One region of the Leifsonia sp. SIMBA_070 genome, then DNA from elsewhere that is predicted to be linked to it. Evidence: predicted binding sites of a transcription regulator. Region 1 holds the regulator's gene; the other holds the start of a gene.

Region 1 (8,399 bases):
CATCCAGGAGGAGCTGACCGCTGCGACCGCGGCGCTGGCCGATCGCGCGTCCGCGCCGGGCGTCCGGGTGCCGGCCGTGCGCGAGCGCGAGGCGGCGCTGACCGAAGCCGACTTCCGCCGTGGCGAGTACGCCGACCGGCAGACGGCGCAGGACGAGGCGCTCGGCCTCCCGTTCCTCCCCACGACGACCATCGGCTCGTTCCCGCAGACCGCGGACATCCGCCGCTCGCGCGCGCAGCTCGCCAAGGGACTGATCAGCGAGGCGGAGTACCTGGGCCGCATGCGCGACGAGATCAAGCGCGTGGTGGACCTGCAGGAGGAGATCGGCATCGACGTCATCGTGCACGGCGAGCCCGAGCGCAACGACATGGTGCAGTACTTCGCCGAGAACCTCGACGGGTTCGCGGTGACGCAGAACGGCTGGGTGCAGTCGTACGGCTCGCGCTGCACGCGCCCCTCCATCCTCTGGGGAGACGTGTCCCGGCCGGCGCCGATCACGGTCGACTGGTCGGCCTTCACGCAGAGCCTCACCGAGAAGCCGGTGAAGGGGATGCTGACCGGTCCGGTGACCATCCTGGCGTGGTCGTTCGTGCGCGACGACCAGCCGCTCGGCGAGACCGCCCGGCAGGTCGCCCTCGCGCTGCGGGACGAGATCGCCGACCTGGAGGAGGCGGGCATCCGCGTCGTGCAGGTGGACGAGCCGGCGCTGCGCGAGCTGCTGCCGCTGAAGAAGGCCGCGCAGGACGACTACCTGGAGTGGTCGGTCGGCTCGTTCCGCCTGGCCACGTCGGGCGTCGAGGACCGCACCCAGATCCACACGCACCTCTGCTACTCGGAGTTCGGCGTGGTGATCGACGCGATCCGCAACCTCGACGCCGATGTCACCAGCATCGAGGCGGCACGCAGCCGCATGGAGGTCGTGCACGACATCCAGCGCTCCGGCTTCGAGCACGGCATCGGGCCGGGCGTCTACGACATCCACTCGCCGCGCGTCCCGTCGGTCGAGGAGGTCACCGAGCTGCTCGAGACCGCGCTCGACGCGATCCCCGGCCGCCAGCTCTGGGTGAACCCGGACTGCGGCCTGAAGACCCGCGGCTACGACGAGACGGTCGCATCGCTCCGCAACATCATCGAGGCGACGCGCGGCGTCCGGGAGCGGGCCTCCGTCACGGCCTGACCCTCTTCGGGCTCATCGCCCGCCTCCGGCCCCGGTACGCGTACAGCGAACCGGGGCCGGAGGCGTCCGTGGCGTGTGAGGATGAGCCCATGGTGCGCATCGCGGACGACGAGTTCGAGCGGATGGTCGACGACATCTTCGAGTCCTTGCCGGACGACATGGTGGGCCCGCTCGAGAACGTCGCGATCCTGATCGAGGACCAGCCGTGGGGGGCACGGCCGCGGCTGTTCGGCCTGTACAGCGGCCGGCCGCTGACCCGGCGCTCGGTGTACGGGTTCGGCGAGCTGCCGGATCGCATCACCCTGTTCCGCAACAACCTGGAGGCGTCGGCCTCCACCGTGGAGGAGCTGAGGGCGCGGGTGCACGTCACGCTCGTGCACGAGATCGGGCACTACTTCGGGCTCTCCGACGACCGCCTGCGCGAACTCGGCTGGGCGTAGGAGCAGTCAGACGGCGCGGAGGACCGCGACAACCTTGCCGAGCACCTGCGCGAAGTCGCCGAGGATGGGCTCGAAGTTGGAGTTGCGCGGCAGCAGCCAGGTGTGCCCGTCGCGCTGACGGAACACCTTGACCGTCGCCTCCTCGTCGAGCATCGCCGCGACGATGTCGCCGTTCTCGGCGGTGTTCTGCGCGCGGATGACGACCCAGTCGCCGTCGCAGATCGCCGCGTCGATCATCGACTCCCCGACGACCTTCAGCATGAACAGCTCGCCGTTGCCGACGAGCTGGCGGGGGAGCGGGAACACCTCGTCCACCTGCTGCTCCGCCGTGATCGGGATGCCCGCGGCGATCCGGCCGACGAGCGGCACCATGGCGGCGTCGCCGACGGGCGTCTGGTTCTCGTAGTCGGGCGTCGGGCCCGCCGAGGGCAGGTCGATCAGGATCTCGAGCGCGCGCGGCCGGTTGGGGTCGCGCCGCAGATAGCCGCTCAGCTCCAGCTGGTTCAGCTGGTGGGTCACGGAGGAGAGCGAGGACAGCCCGACCGCGTCGCCGATCTCGCGCATGCTCGGCGGATAGCCGCGCTGGCTCACCGACCGCTGGATCACATCCAGGATGGCGAGCTGCTTGTCGCTGAGGTTCTTCCGGCGGCGGGTGCCCCCGCGGGCCTGGTTCTCATTCGACACGGGCGTCCTCTCCTGGCGTCGGCGTCGTCCGGGATCGCTCCCCGGCACGAATGTCGGTGGTACCTGATCTGATGTTCTCAGACAGTCGAAACTGTATCCGCGTCAGAAGGGGAAGACAAACATGTGTTCGAGCGTGTCGCCGATTTCCTCGGGTATTTCCTCAGTGGAGGGTACCTTGCGGATTCAGACATTCGAAGATACATTCGGAACACAGCTTCGCACCCGCGAGTCTGAGGAGGTCACGGCCATGAGTGCAGTACTGATGAGCGAGTCGGTTCCCGCCCTGCGTGCGGTACCGCCGCTGCCCGAGGGAGCGCGCGTACGCCTGCGCCTCACCCGTCGCGGTCGCGCTGTCCTCTCGGCGCTCGTCGCCCTGCCGCTGGTCATCGGCGCGCTCGTCTTCGCCCTGAACGGCGGCGGCGCGGTCGCCAACGGCGAGCAGACGCACGTCAGCTTCCAGTACGTCACCGTGGAGTCGGGCGACTCTCTCTGGTCGGTCGCCGAGCGCGTCGCCCCGAACGCCGATCCGCGCGACGTGATCGCCGACCTGGTGTCGCTGAACGGCTTGGAGTCGGCTGTCGTCTCTCCCGGGCAGCAGCTCGCGGTGCCGACCAAGTACGCGAAGTAGCCCGACCTCACGAAGGCTCCACGTTCGTCATCCAGGGACGTCAGGGCTCTCGCGCTGACTACGATTGAACGGTGACTTCTCTCTCCGAGCTGCCGATCCGGGACGACCTTCGTGGTCGCTCGCCGTACGGCGCTCCCCAGCGTCCGGTGCCCGTCGCGCTCAACGTGAACGAGAACACTCATCCGGTTCCCGAGGATGTTGCCGCCGATATCGTCGCGCGGGTCGCCGCCGCCGTCGGCGGAGTCAACCGCTACCCCGACCGCGAGTTCACCGAACTGCGGGAGGCGTTCGCGCGCTACCTCGGGCACGGCCTCACCGCCGAGCAGATCTGGGCGGCGAACGGGTCCAACGAGGTGCTGCAGCACATCCTCCAGGCCTTCGGCGGTCCGGGCCGCACTCTGCTCGGGTTCGCCCCCACCTACTCCATGTACCCGCTCCTGGCGTCGGGAACAGGCACCGAGTACCTGGCAGGCACGCGGGACGCGGGCTACGAGCTGTCGCCCGAGACGGCCGCGGAGCAGATCCGCGCCCTCGATCCCGACATCGTCATCCTCTGCTCCCCGAACAACCCGACCGGCACCCCGCTGGCGCTCGAGACCATCGAGGCCGCCTACGCCGCCGCCCGCGGCATCGTGGTGGTCGACGAGGCGTACGCCGAGTTCCTGCCAGACGGCGTGCCCTCCGCGCTCACTCTGCTGCCCGGGCGCCCGCGCCTGCTCATCTCCCGCACGATGAGCAAGGCGTTCGCGTTCGCCGGCGCCCGAGTGGGCTACCTGGCGGCCGACCCAGCCGTGATCGACGCGCTGCGCCTGGTCCGGCTGCCGTACCACCTGTCGGCCCTGACGCAGGCGGCGGCTCTGGGCGCCCTCGCCCACTCCGACGAGATGCTGGCCATGGTGGGCGAGATCCGCGCGCAGCGCGACCGGCTCGTCACGGAGCTCGATCGTCTCGGTTACACGCCGCACCGCTCCGGGAGCAACTTCGTGCTCTTCGGCGGGGTGGACGACCCGCACGCGACCTTCGAGGCGCTCGCCGAGCGCGGCATCCTGATCCGCGACGTCGGCATCCCGCACCACCTGCGCGTGACGGCGGGCACGGAGGCGGAGACCACGACGTTCCTCGACGCGTTGGCGGCGCTGGGCCGGCCCTCGACCGCCGCCGTCCGCGAGGAGCAGGCCCCCGAACGGTCCCAGGCCGCCCCGGTAGACTCGGACGCATGACGAATCGCACCGCCACGGTCACGCGGGAGACGAGCGAGTCCAGTATCGCGCTGAGCCTCGACCTCGACGGGACGGGAGCGTCCGACATCCAGACGAGCGTCCCCTTCTACGACCACCTGCTGACGGCGTTCGCGAAGCACTCGCTCACCGACTTGCGCATCCGCGCCACCGGTGACACCGACATCGACGTGCACCACACGGTGGAGGACATCGGCATCGTCCTGGGCCGGGCGATCCGGGAGGCTCTGGGCGACAAGTCCGGCATCTCGCGGTACGGCGACGCCCTGGTGCCGCTCGACGAGGCGCTCGTGCAGGCTGTCGTCGACATCTCCGGGCGGCCGTACCTGGTGCACGGCGGCGAACCGGCCGGCTTCGAGCTGCACCTCATCGGCGGCCACTTCACCGGTTCGATGGTCCGTCACGTCTTCGAAGCGATCTCGTTCAACGCCGCCCTGACGACGCACATCACCGTCCTCGGCGGCCGCGACCCGCACCACATCGCCGAGGCGGAGTTCAAGGCGTTCGCGCGCGCGTTCCGCCAGGCCAAGGCGCTGGATCCGCTTGTGCAGGGCATCCCGTCCACCAAGGGTGCGCTGTGACCGAGGGCCGCACTCCACGTGTCGTCGTCTTCGACTACGGGTCGGGGAACGTCCACTCCGCCGTCAAGGCCCTCGAAGCCGCGGGCGCGGACGTCGAGCTGACCGGCAACCGCCGCCGCGCGCAGGAGGCCGACGGCCTGCTCGTGCCCGGCGTCGGAGCGTTCACGGCGGTCGCGGAGGCGCTGCGCGCGTCCCACGGCGACGAGGTCGTCGACCGCCGGCTCGCGGGCGGGCGACCGGTTCTCGGGATCTGCGTCGGGATGCAGGTGATGTTCGAGCGCGGCGTCGAGCACGGCCTGACGACCGACGGGCTGGGGGAGTGGCCGGGCACGGTCGACCTGCTGCGCGCCGACGTCGTGCCGCACATCGGATGGAACACCGTGCGCGCGCCGCAGGACTCCGTGCTGTTCTCGGGGCTGCAGGACGAGCGCTTCTACTTCGTCCACTCGTACGCCGCGCAGGACTGGACGCTCGACCCCGAGCCGCCCTTCCCGAAGCCGAAGGTGACCTGGGCCGAGCACGGCGCGCCGTTCGTCGCCGCCGTCGAGAACGGGCCGCTCAGCGCGACGCAGTTCCACCCCGAGAAGTCGGGGCGCGCCGGCATCCAGCTGCTGCGCAACTGGGTCCGCTCGCTCTGACGGACACCGCCCAGCCGTCCGCCCTAGCCGTCCGCACGTCGCGGACCGACACGAGGAAGCACATGACCGACTTCATCAGCACGCCCCGACTCGTCCTCCTGCCCGCGGTGGATGTCGCCGACGGCAAGGCCGTGCGCCTCACCCAGGGCGAGGCGGGCAGTGAGACCAGCTACGGCGACCCCGTCGACGCGGCGGCCGAGTGGGCCGATGCCGGCGCCGAGTGGATCCACCTCGTCGACCTCGACGCGGCGTTCGGGCGCGGTGAGAACCGGTCCATTCTCAAGCGCGTCATCCACCAGGTGCACGGGGTGAGCATCGAGCTCTCCGGCGGGATCCGCGACGATGCCTCGCTGGAGCAGGCGCTCGAGGCGGGCGCGACCCGGGTCAACCTCGGCACCGCTGCGCTGGAGAACCCGGAGTGGGCGGCCAGCGCCATCAGCCAGTACGGCGAGGCGATCGCCGTCGGCCTGGATGTGCGCGGCACGACGCTCGCCGCACGCGGCTGGACCCGTGAAGGCGGCGACCTCTGGGAGGTGCTCGACCGGCTGGAGGACGCGGGCTGCGCCCGCTACGTGGTCACCGACGTGACGAAGGACGGCACGCTGCGCGGCCCCAACATCGACCTGCTGCGTCAGGTGCTCGACCGTACGGAGCGTCCGGTGGTCGCCTCCGGCGGCATCTCGAACCTGGACGACATCGCGGCGCTGCGCGAGCTCGTGCCGCTCGGGCTCGAGGGTGCGATCGTCGGCAAGGCGCTGTACGCGGGCGCGTTCACCCTCCCTGAGGCGCTGGATGTCGCGGGACGCTGACAGCGACCAGACCGGTGACGGCGCAGTCGGCCACGACGGCGACGGCGCAGTCGGCCACGACGGCACGCCGGGCGGCCACGACGGCACGTCGGGCGGACCGAGCGAGACCGGCGCTGCACGCCTGGCCGGCTTCGCAGCCTCCCTCGCGGACTCTGCCGGCCAGCCCTGGGAGGGCCGTGCCTTCGACGACAACCCGTTCGGCGAGGACGACGGCTCCGCGCCGGCGGCCCTCCTCGGCGCGCTGGCGGCATTTCGCGCGGGTGAGGTGGGCGCGGAGGTCGTGGTGGATGCGCTGCGCGACGCGCGACTGCTCATCCCGCTGGTCGCCGAGCTGGGCGAGGAGGGCGCGAACGACGCCGGGATGATCGTCGACAAGACGCAGGAGCTGTCCATCGTGACGGTCGCCGGCCCCGACGGGCGGAACGTGCAGCCGGTGTTCTCGTCCGTCACGGCGCTGCAGGCGTGGAACCCGGCGGCCCGTCCGGTGCCGGCGGAAGGACGGAGGGCGGCGCTCGCGGCCGCCTCGGAGGGCACGGAGCTGATCGTGCTCGACCCCACCTCCAAGACCGAGTTCGTCGTGCGACGACCGGCGGTCTGGGCGCTCGCGCAGGGCGTGACCTGGGTGCCCAGCGATCGCGACCCTGTTGTGCTCGAGGCGTTCCGCGCCTCCATCGGCTCGGAGCTCGGCGTGCACGACGTCGACCTCATCGCGGGCGACCCGCAGAGCCGGCTGGCGGGGGAGGAGTTGGTGGTGCGGCTGTCGCTGGCCGCCGGACTGACGCGCGAGGAGCTCGACGCCATCCTCGGCCGTCTCGCGCAGCGCTGGGCGGCGGACGACGTGATCGCCACTCGGGTGGACTCGCTGCGGGTGCAGCTGGTCGCCTCCGCCGACTGACGGGTGTGCTTAGGCTGGACGCATCATGACCGCTTTCGCCGCCATCGTCCTGTTCCTGAACGCCGTCTTCAACGTCTTCGCCTGGCCGCGATTCTTCACGCGCGTGCGGAAGGATCAGCGGGCACGGGACGCGTCGGGGCGCGCGACCCCCTTCCTGATCGTCCACGGCGTCCTGCTCGGCGTCGCCCTCCTCCTGGCGGTCCTGTCCGCAGTGGCGGGCGTGCTCCTGCTGGTGGCAGGCTGAGCGCATGGCCCTCCACATCACCGGCGACCCCGAGGCGGACGCGCTGCTCGACGAGTCGCCCTTCGCACTCCTGACCGGAATGCTGCTCGACCAGCAGATCCCGATGGAGACGGCGTTCGCCGGTCCTGCGAAGCTCCGCGATCGGCTCGGTGCGCTCGATCCCGCGACCGTCGCCGCAATCGACCCCGAGAAGCTGGCCGAGGTGATGAAGCAGACCCCGGCCGTGCACCGGTTCCCCGGCTCGATGGCGGGCCGGGTGCAGGCGCTCGCCGCGGCCATCGTCTCCGACTGGGGCGGGGACACCGCAGCGATCTGGACCAGGGACGACCCCGACGGGCCCGAGGTGCTGCGCCGGCTCAAGGCGCTGCCCGGGTTCGGCGAGCAGAAGGCCAAGATCTTCCTCGCGCTCCTCGGCAAGCAGAAGGGCGTGCATCCGGCCGGATGGGAGGCGGCGGCCGGCGACTACGGACTGCCCGGCCACCGTTCGGTCGCCGACATCGTCGACGCCGACTCGCTGACGCGGGTGCGCGAGCACAAGCGCGCGGCGAAGGCGGCGGCGAAGGGGCACTGACGGCCGATCTCCCGTGTCGGTGGTCGCCGATACTCTCGTCAGAGCCGGGATGCCAGACAACCGGTAGGCCGAAGAATCCGCGCTGAAAGGAGGTCGCCGTGTTCCTGCTCGACGGAGTGATCGTCACGAGCGCCAGCGACCTCACCGAGGCGTCGAAGTGCGAGTTCGCGTTTCTGCGCACCCTCGACGTCAAGCTCGGGCGGCTCGAGAAGACCGAAGAGATCGAAGACCCGATGTACGTGCGCTCGTCCCGCATGGGCGACGAGCACGAGCACCGCATCCTGGAGCGGTACCGCGAGCAGTTCGGCAGCGGCGTCGCCGAGATCGAGCGGCCAGCGCAGCTGACCGCCGAGACGCTGACCGAGGCGGTCCGGCGCACGGCCGAGGCGTTCGAGCGCGGGGCCGACGTCGTCTTTCAGGCCACGTTCTTCGACGGCGCCTTCGTCGGGTTCGCCGACTTCGTCGTCCGGTTGCCGGATGGCCGCTACCGGGTG
Region 2 (8,399 bases), 320 kb from region 1:
ATCGGAGCTGCGCCGGGTCTTGTAGAGCACCAGCGCGTTCTTGGCGTTCATCTCGACGGTCTGCGCGAGGGCAGCCTTCTCACCGCGCTGCGCGGTGCGGAGTTCGACCCGGCCGGTGAGCCGGCCACGCGGGGCCGACGGGTCGGGCGTCTCGCGGCGGCGCTGGGTCAACCACTGCTCGAGCTCGGCCGTGTCGTCGGGCAGCTCGGGGACGAGGATCTCGCGCGGTGGCGCGTCCGGGCCGTCGTAGGCGTTCTGGACGACTGTCTCGACCAGCTCGCCCAGCCCGACGTCGAGCTCTTTGTCGACCACCCAGCTGCGGACACCGCGCACGCGGCCGCCCCGGACGATGAACTGCGTGACCGCAGCGGCCAGCTCGTCGTGCGCGATGCCGAACACGTCGGCGTCCACGTTGTCGGTCAGCACGACGGCGCTCTTGCCGAGCACGCCCTCCAGCGCCTGGATGGCGTCGCGGTGCCGGGCTGCCGCCTCGTAGTCCATGGTGCTGGCGGCCTGCTTCATCTTCTCGGTGAGGTCGCGCAGGTAGCCGCTGTCGTTGCCCGCCATGAAGGAGGCGAAGTCGATGGCGAGCGACTTGTGGTCCTCCGGCGTGATGCGCCCGACGCACGGCGCAGCGCACTTGCCGATGTCGCCGAGGAGGCACGGACGGCCGGTGAGCTCTGCGCGGCGGTAGACCCCGTCCGAGCAGCTGCGCATGGGGAACGCCTTGAGCATCAGGTCGACCGTCTCGCGGATCGCCCAGACCTTCGTGTACGGGCCGAAGTAGCGCGCGTCCTTGATGTTGCGGTTGCGGGTGATCATCACCCGGGGCACGCGGTCGCCGAGGGTCACCGCAAGGTAGGGGTAGGTCTTGTCGTCGCGGAACTTGACGTTGAACGGCGGGTTGAACTCTTTGATCCAGGTGTACTCGAGCTGCAGCGCCTCGTACTCGGTGCCGACGACCGTCCATTCCACGCTCGACGCGGTCGTCACCATGCGGCGCGTCCGCTCGTGGAGGCTGCGCAGCGGCTGGAAGTAGTTGCTCAGCCGCGCACGCAGGTTCTTCGCCTTGCCTACGTAGAGCACGCGCCGGTTCTTGTCGCGGAAGCGGTACACGCCCGGCTGGGTCGGGATCTCGCCGGCCTTCGGCCGGTAGCTGACGGTGTCTGCCACGGCGCTACGCGGCGCCCCGGGCGGAATCGCTCTGCAGGATCTCTTTCAGGAAGAACCCGGTGTGGCTGCCCGGCGTCTCGGCGACCTGCTCCGGCGTCCCGGTGGCGATCACCTCGCCGCCGCCCGCGCCGCCCTCCGGACCCATGTCGATGATCCAGTCCGCGGACTTGATCACGTCGAGGTTGTGCTCGATCACGACGACGGTGTTGCCCTTGTCGAGGAGGCCGTTCAGCACCAGCAGGAGCTTGCGGACGTCTTCGAAGTGCAGACCGGTGGTCGGCTCGTCGAGCACGTAGACGCTGCGGCCGTTGGAGCGGCGCTGCAGCTCGGTGGCGAGCTTGACGCGCTGCGCCTCACCGCCGGAGAGGGTCGTCGCGCTCTGTCCGAGCCGGACGTAGCCGAGGCCCACGTCGACCAGGGTCTGCAGGTAGCGGTGGATGGCCGAGATCGGCTTGAAGAACTCGGCCGCCTCGCTGATCGGCATGTCGAGCACCTCGGCGATGTTCTTGCCCTTGTAGTGGACGGAGAGAGTGTCGCGGTTGTACCGGGCTCCCCCGCACACCTCGCACGCGACGTAGACGTCGGGCAGGAAGTTCATCTCGATCTTGATCGTGCCGTCGCCCGAGCAGGCCTCGCAGCGGCCTCCCTTGACGTTGAAGCTGAACCGGCCGGGCAGGTACCCGCGGGTCTTCGCCTCCGGGGTCTCGGCGAACAGGGTCCGGATGCGGTCGAACACTCCGGTGTAGGTGGCGGGGTTCGACCGCGGGGTGCGGCCGATCGGCGCCTGGTCGACGTGCACGACCTTGTCGAGGTTCTCGAGCCCGGACACCGTGCGGTGCTTGCCCGGCACCTTGCGGGCGCCGTTGAGCTTGTTGGCCATCACCCGGTAGAGGATGTCGTTGACGAGCGAGGACTTGCCCGACCCGGAGACACCGGTCACCGCGACGAACGTGCCGAGCGGGAAGTCGACCGTCACCTTCTTGAGGTTGTTGGCCTCCGCATCGACCACGCGGATCATCCGCTTCTTGTCGATCTTGCGGCGCTTCGCCGGGATGGCGATCTCGCGCCGCCCCGCCAGGTAGTCGCCGGTCAAGGAGTCGGAGTTCTTCAGCAGATCGTCGTACGAGCCGGAGTGCACGACGTGACCGCCGTTGACCCCGGCGCCCGGACCGATGTCGACGACCCAGTCGGCGGTCCGGATCGTGTCTTCGTCGTGCTCGACCACGATGAGGGTGTTGCCGAGATCGCGGAGAGCGACGAGCGTGTCGATCAGCCGGCGGTTGTCCCGCTGATGGAGGCCGATGCTCGGCTCGTCGAGCACGTACAGCACGCCGGTGAGGCCGGAGCCGATCTGGGTGGCGAGACGGATGCGCTGCGCCTCACCGCCGGAGAGCGTGCCGGCGGCGCGGGCGAGGTCGAGGTAGCTGAGTCCCACCTGGATGAGGAAGTCCAGACGCACCGTGATCTCGCGCAGCACCTGCGCGCCGATCTTCTGCTCGCGCTCGGTCAGGTGAAGCTTCTCCATGAACGAGCGGGCGTCGCTGAGGCTGAGCTGGGAGGCGTCGGCGATGCTCTTGCCGTGCACCAGCACGGCCAGCACCTCGGGCTTGAGGCGCTTTCCGCCGCAGACCGGGCACGGGACCTCGCGGAGGTACTCCGCCCACCGGGCACGCTGCGTGTCGGTCTCGGCCTGCAGGTACTGCCGCTCGATGTACGGGACGACGCCCTCGAAGCCGGAGGTGTACGACATCTCGCGGCCGTAGCGGTTCTTCCACCGGACCTTGACTTCGAAGTTGTCGCCGTGGAGGACCGCATCCTTGACGTTGTCCGGGAGCTTCTTCCATGGGGTCTTCAGCGAGAACTTCAGGTCGCGGGCGAGGCCGTCGAGCAGCTTCTCGTAGTAGTTGAAGAGTCCCTTGCCCTGCGTCGTCCACGGCACGATGACGCCCTCGGCGATGCTGAGGGTGTCGTCGCCCAGCAGCAGCTCGTCGTCGACCGACATGCGGGTGCCGAGGCCGGAGCACTCCGGGCAGGCGCCGAACGGGGCGTTGAACGAGAAGGTGCGCGGCTCGATCTCGGTGAGCTGGATGGGGTGGCCGTTCGGGCAGGACAGCTTCTCGCTGAAGTTCTGCCAGGCGGCCGCACCCTCGCGGTCGACGTAGTTGACCTGGACCAGGCCGTCGGTCAGGCGCAGGGCGGTCTCGAGGGAGTCGGTGAGACGGCCGAGGATGTCCGGTCCGGCGACCAGGCGGTCGACGACGACGGAGATGTCGTGCTTGTACTGCTTCTTGAGCGTCGGCGGGTCGGAGAGCTGGATCTGCTCTCCGTCGACCAGTGCGCGGGAGTAGCCGCTCGCCGCCAGCTCCTTGAAGAGGTCGACGAACTCCCCCTTCTTCTGCGAGACGACGGGGCTGACGACCATGTACCGGGTGCCCGGCTCGAGCTCCATCAGCTGGTCGGCGATCTGCTGGACGGTCTGGCGCTGGATGCGCTCACCGCAGATCGGACAGTGCGGCACGCCGATGCGCGCCCACAGCAGACGCATGTAGTCGTAGATCTCGGTGATCGTGCCGACGGTCGAGCGCGGGTTGCGGTTGGTCGACTTCTGGTCGATCGACACCGCGGGGCTGAGACCCTCGATGAAGTCGACGTCGGGCCGGTCGACCTGCCCGAGGAACTGGCGCGCATACGCCGACAGCGACTCGACGTACCGGCGCTGCCCCTCGGCGAAGATCGTGTCGAACGCGAGCGACGACTTGCCGGACCCGGAGAGCCCCGTGAAGACGACCATCGAGTCTCGCGGGATCTCGAGGTCGACGTTGTGGAGGTTGTGCACCCGCGCGCCACGCACGCTGAGGTGCGACCCGGTCACCCGGCTGATGCTGCCGAAGTCGCTCCTGCTCCGGTCGTCACTCACTCGATCGCTGTTCACTCGCCCGCTGCTCACTCGCTCTATTCTCCGCCATCCATGCTGGGATTTCGGGGGCTGTTCGCCCACCGCGCACCACGCCCGAGGCTTCGAACGTCTGTTCGATTCTACCTGTTCCGGCCAGGTATCCCCCGCAGGCGCGAGTCTACGGGCGACCTCCGACATTGGAACCTTCAGCGGTACGGGATCGGGTGGGTGGAGGTCGGTGGGTCCTGTTCTCAGGAGATCCGCGCTCCTGTTTTCAGGAGATCCGTCCTCCTGTTTTCAGGAGATTTCATGCCGGAGGGTGCTCTGCCTCCTGAAAAGAGGACCTGGGAGAAGGTGCCGGGCCGGTTCTCCTGAAAACAGGAGAACGAATCTCCTGATTTGAGGAGACGTGTGCGGCACCGTCAGCGGCGCAGGAGGGGCGGCACGAGCAGCGCGACCAGAGCGGCCAGCGCGACGCCGGACAGGATGGCCATCGCCGGCACGGATGCCCGCGCACCCGGCAGCACCAGCAGCACGGCCGCGGCCTGCACCGGGACCTGGAGGAGCACGAAGCGGCGCAGCGATGGCAGCAGCACCGCCGGCTGCAGTCGCGCAGCGGGCGGGACGGCCAGCATCCACGACCCGACCACGTGCAGCGCGTGCACACCCGCGATCAGGGCGACCAACCGCAGTGTGAGCGTTCCGGGCTCCACGAGCGACGACAGCACGAGAACGCCCGCGAGCACCCAGGTGACCATCCAGCGCGGTCGCCACACCGCGATCCCGATGAGGAGCGCCGCGATCGCCGTCCACGGGCCATCCGGCACGCCTACCAGGACGAGCGGCAGCGCGATCACGGCGAACAGAGCGCGCAACGACCAGCCCGGCAGCGTCCCGGCCAAGATCTCCCGGCCGACATCGCGAACCTCACCGACGTCGCGAACCTCACCGACGTCGCGAACGTCGCCGACGTCGCGAACGTCGCCGACGTCGCCGGCCCCGCGAGCCTCGCGCATCCCGCCACCCTCGCCGCTCATCGGCGCCGCCCTCCGGCGGTGAGCGCTCGCAGCCCTGCCTCCCGCGACGACGCATCCGGCCAGCGCAGCAGCTCCACTCCGCCCGCCTGCAACTGGTCGAGACGGAGGGTGCGCTCCAGTTCGATGGTGCGGAGGGCCAGCCGCTCCCGCGCGGCAAGGTCACCGGCATCGCGGGCCGGCAGCACATCCACGGCGATCACGCGGTGGCCCGCAGCACGCCAGGTCAGAGCCAGTGTCGCCGGCTGATCATCCAGGAAGGTGCCCAGCACGAACACCAGGGCGCCCGGCGACAGTCGCGGCGAGCGGACGCGCTGGAAGGCGGACCCCGTCGCCGTCGTCAGCTCGATCGCCCGGAGCACACGCTCCCGATGCCGGGCACCGGCCCGGGGCGGGAGGACGCGGCGGGACTCGCCCAGGTCGTCGAACCCGATCCTGTCGCCCACGGCGGCGTACGCGACGGCGAGCGACGATGCCGCCTCCCGGGCGATGTCGAGCGACGACACCGCCGGCCGGGGGTACGCCCGCGACCAATCGGCGACGACGCCGGTGACGTCGTCGCGGGCATCCACCACCAGATGGACGGCCGCGTCCGACGTGGCCGTCGTGCGACGGACGTACAGCTCTCCCTCGCGGCCGGCGCGCGCGGTGGCCCGCCAGTCGATGCGCCGCAGACGGTCGCCTGGATGGAACAGGTCGATGTCGCGGAACTCGCCCCCGTCGCCGGGCCGCGTCGACACGTGCTGCCCCGTCAGCCCGAGCAGCCGGGCGGGAAGAGGGAGGCTGCGCACGGGCGCCTGGCGCGGCCGCACCACCCGCTCCACGACGGCCTGCTCCCCGGGTTCGGACACCCACACGGCGTCGGCTCCGATGGCGCGCGCCTCCACCGCGGCGAGCCGCTGCGGTCCGGTGTGCACGAGAGGGACGAGCCCGGTCGCGCGGTCGGCGGCGCGCGGCGTGACCACCGCATCCATCGGCGCCGAACCGCCCAGGGCCAGCCGCAGCTGCAGCGCGTCCGGACGCTCGGTCGCGCCGGAGCGCAGATGCACGGTCACCGCCGCGATGCCGTCCGCCGCCGTGCCCGCCTCTTCGCCATAGCTCGCGGAGGAGGTGATCACCACATCCGCGGACGGGCGGCGGTCCCAGGCGAGCGCCGCTGCCAGGAGGAGTGGCGCGCCGACCAGTGCGGGCTCGACGCGCGACATCACGAACGCCGCGACGACGGCGATCACGCCGACGACGACGGCTCCGGCCAGGGCGGGGCTGAGCGTCCATCCGGTCGGGGTGCGCGTCTCCCTCGCGTCGCGGTCGGTCATCGTCACGTCGCGGTCGGTCATCGGCGCGCCGCGTCCGCCTGCCGCGCTCCGCCCGCCCGCTGGGCCGCCCCGACCGCCGGAGGACCGGCCACGGTGTTGACGACCTCGGTCACGACCTGCTCGGCCCGGACGCCGCCCGTCCAGGCCTGCACCGTGAGCGTGAGGCGGTGCGCGAGCACAGGGACGGCGACGGATTTCACGTCGTCCGGGATGACGAAGTCGCGGCCGTCGAGCACCGCCAGCGCCCGCGCGACGAGCAGCAGGCCCTGCGAGCCGCGGGGGGACGCTCCCACCTCGACGGAGCGGTGCCGACGTGTGGCGGCGGCCAGGCGGACGCAGTAGTCGGCGATGTCCGGGTCGACATCCACGGCCTCCACGCCCGCCTGCATCGCAGCGAGCGTTTCGGCGTCGATGACCGGCTCGACGGTCGCCACCTCGTGCCGGCGCGACACGCGCGCGAGCAGCACCCGCGATTCCCCCGCCTCGTCCGGATAGCCGACGCTCAACCGCACCATGAAGCGGTCGAGCTGCGCCTCGGGCAACGCGTAGGTGCCTTCCGACTCGATCGGGTTCGCGGTCGCGACGACGTGGAACGGCGTGGGGAGCGGGAAGCTGCTGCCCTCGACCGAGACCTGGCCCTCGGCCATCGCCTCCAGCAGCGCGGACTGCGTCTTCGGGGACGTGCGGTTGATCTCGTCGGCCAGGAACAGGCCGGTGAAGACAGGCCCCGGCCGGAACTCGAACTCCGCGGTGCGCGGCACGTAGACGAACGAGCCGGTGATGTCCGACGGGAGCAGGTCGGGCGTGCACTGCAGCCGTCGGAAGTCGAGTCCGACCGCGGCCGCGATGCTGCGCGCCGCAAGCGTTTTACCGAGACCGGGCACGTCCTCGAACAGGACGTGCCCGCCGGCGAGGATGGTCGCGAAGGCGACCCGCAGCGGCTCGCGCATCCCCACGACCACCGTTCCGACCCGGGCGAGGACGTCGGCGCCGAGCCGCGCGATCTCGGCGACCGTCAGCGAGGACGCCGCCGGCTCGGTGTGGACGTCGCCGTTCAGCGATGAGGCGGGGCCCTGCTCGACGGGGAGGCGGGGATCAGCGGGCACGGGGCGGCTCCTTGGCTTCGGCGGCGTTGGTGGCGGTGGCGGTGGCGGAGAGGACTGCCGACGCCGGTTCGACTTCGTCCGGTGCGTGCGGCGAGGCGACCCGGGCGTCGAGCTGCTCGAGCCGGGTCACTGCCGCGGCGACCTCTGCCGTGCGCGGCGGCGCGACGGCCGAGCCGCGACGGAGGAGCTGCAGCGCGTCGGCGCCGAGGAGCTGCTCGAGCTGCGCGTCCGCGGCGCGGTCCTCCAGGTCGAGTCCGTGCAGCGCCAGAGCGCGTTCGGCGATGGACCGCACCCGGCGCACGCCCTCCGGCGACGCACGGCCGCCCCGCGCGCCGAGCGACCAGCCCAGCTGGACGACGTCACGGCGCGCGCCCGGCCTCGGCGGAGGCGGGAGGGTCGCCCAGACCACGTCGGCGGCCTCGCCGAGGGCGGAGAGGCAGGCCGTCAGTGCGAGGGCGGCGGCACCCAGCCCTATCGCGTGGGCCGAATCCATCCCCAGGTACCAGGCGGCGACGGCAAAGGCGATGCCGAGGATCGCAGACAGGATGAGGCGGCGCAGCATCCGGGGCGGCAGGCGGCGGGGGCTCATGGTCGACCACCGGGAGCGATCTTCGCCGCCGGGCCGCTGCTCCAGGAGGCGCGCAGGGCGTCGACGGCGTCGCGGGCGGCCGCCACGTCGTCCGCTGTGACCGGTGCGGTGCTGAACCGTGCCCGAAGGTAGAGTCCGAGGAACCGCCGGGCAGCATCCCGGTCGGTGGCCACGCGGGCCACAACGCGTGCGGCGAACTCGGCAGGTGTCTCGGCGGGGAGGCGACGGACGCCCGAGTCGGCGGCGCCCTCCTCCAGCCCCAGCCAGGCGCGCTCGATGGCGTCG

The links. Region 1 encodes LexA, which represses DNA repair genes until DNA is damaged. Its sites were predicted from a motif close to TCGAACANNTGTTCGA; they were not measured.
Region 2: the regulator LexA is predicted to act here: its motif matches at 4,192-4,207, upstream of uvrA (excinuclease ABC subunit UvrA).

What each region holds. Positions count from the first base shown of each region.
Region 1 is NZ_JAWRYK010000001.1:2,051,719-2,060,117, reverse strand. It holds gene metE (5-methyltetrahydropteroyltriglutamate--homocysteine S-methyltransferase) at 1-1,177, shown strand, start outside; gene SB754_RS09710 (metallopeptidase family protein) at 1,267-1,617, shown strand; gene lexA (transcriptional repressor LexA) at 1,624-2,301, opposite strand; gene SB754_RS09700 (LysM peptidoglycan-binding domain-containing protein) at 2,549-2,929, shown strand; gene SB754_RS09695 (histidinol-phosphate transaminase) at 3,001-4,149, shown strand; gene hisB (imidazoleglycerol-phosphate dehydratase HisB) at 4,146-4,748, shown strand; gene hisH (imidazole glycerol phosphate synthase subunit HisH) at 4,745-5,386, shown strand; gene priA (bifunctional 1-(5-phosphoribosyl)-5-((5-phosphoribosylamino)methylideneamino)imidazole-4-carboxamide isomerase/phosphoribosylanthranilate isomerase PriA) at 5,449-6,195, shown strand; gene SB754_RS09675 (SseB family protein) at 6,179-7,090, shown strand; gene SB754_RS09670 (SCO4848 family membrane protein) at 7,116-7,334, shown strand; gene SB754_RS09665 (HhH-GPD-type base excision DNA repair protein) at 7,339-7,905, shown strand; gene SB754_RS09660 (TM0106 family RecB-like putative nuclease) at 8,004-8,399, shown strand, end outside.
Region 2 is NZ_JAWRYK010000001.1:1,727,400-1,735,798, forward strand. It holds gene uvrC (excinuclease ABC subunit UvrC) at 1-1,173, opposite strand, end outside; gene uvrA (excinuclease ABC subunit UvrA) at 1,178-4,090, opposite strand; gene SB754_RS08115 (hypothetical protein) at 4,492-5,106, opposite strand; gene SB754_RS08120 (DUF58 domain-containing protein) at 5,103-6,440, opposite strand; gene SB754_RS08125 (AAA family ATPase) at 6,437-7,477, opposite strand; gene SB754_RS08130 (hypothetical protein) at 7,515-8,114, opposite strand; gene SB754_RS08135 (DUF4129 domain-containing protein) at 8,111-8,399, opposite strand, start outside.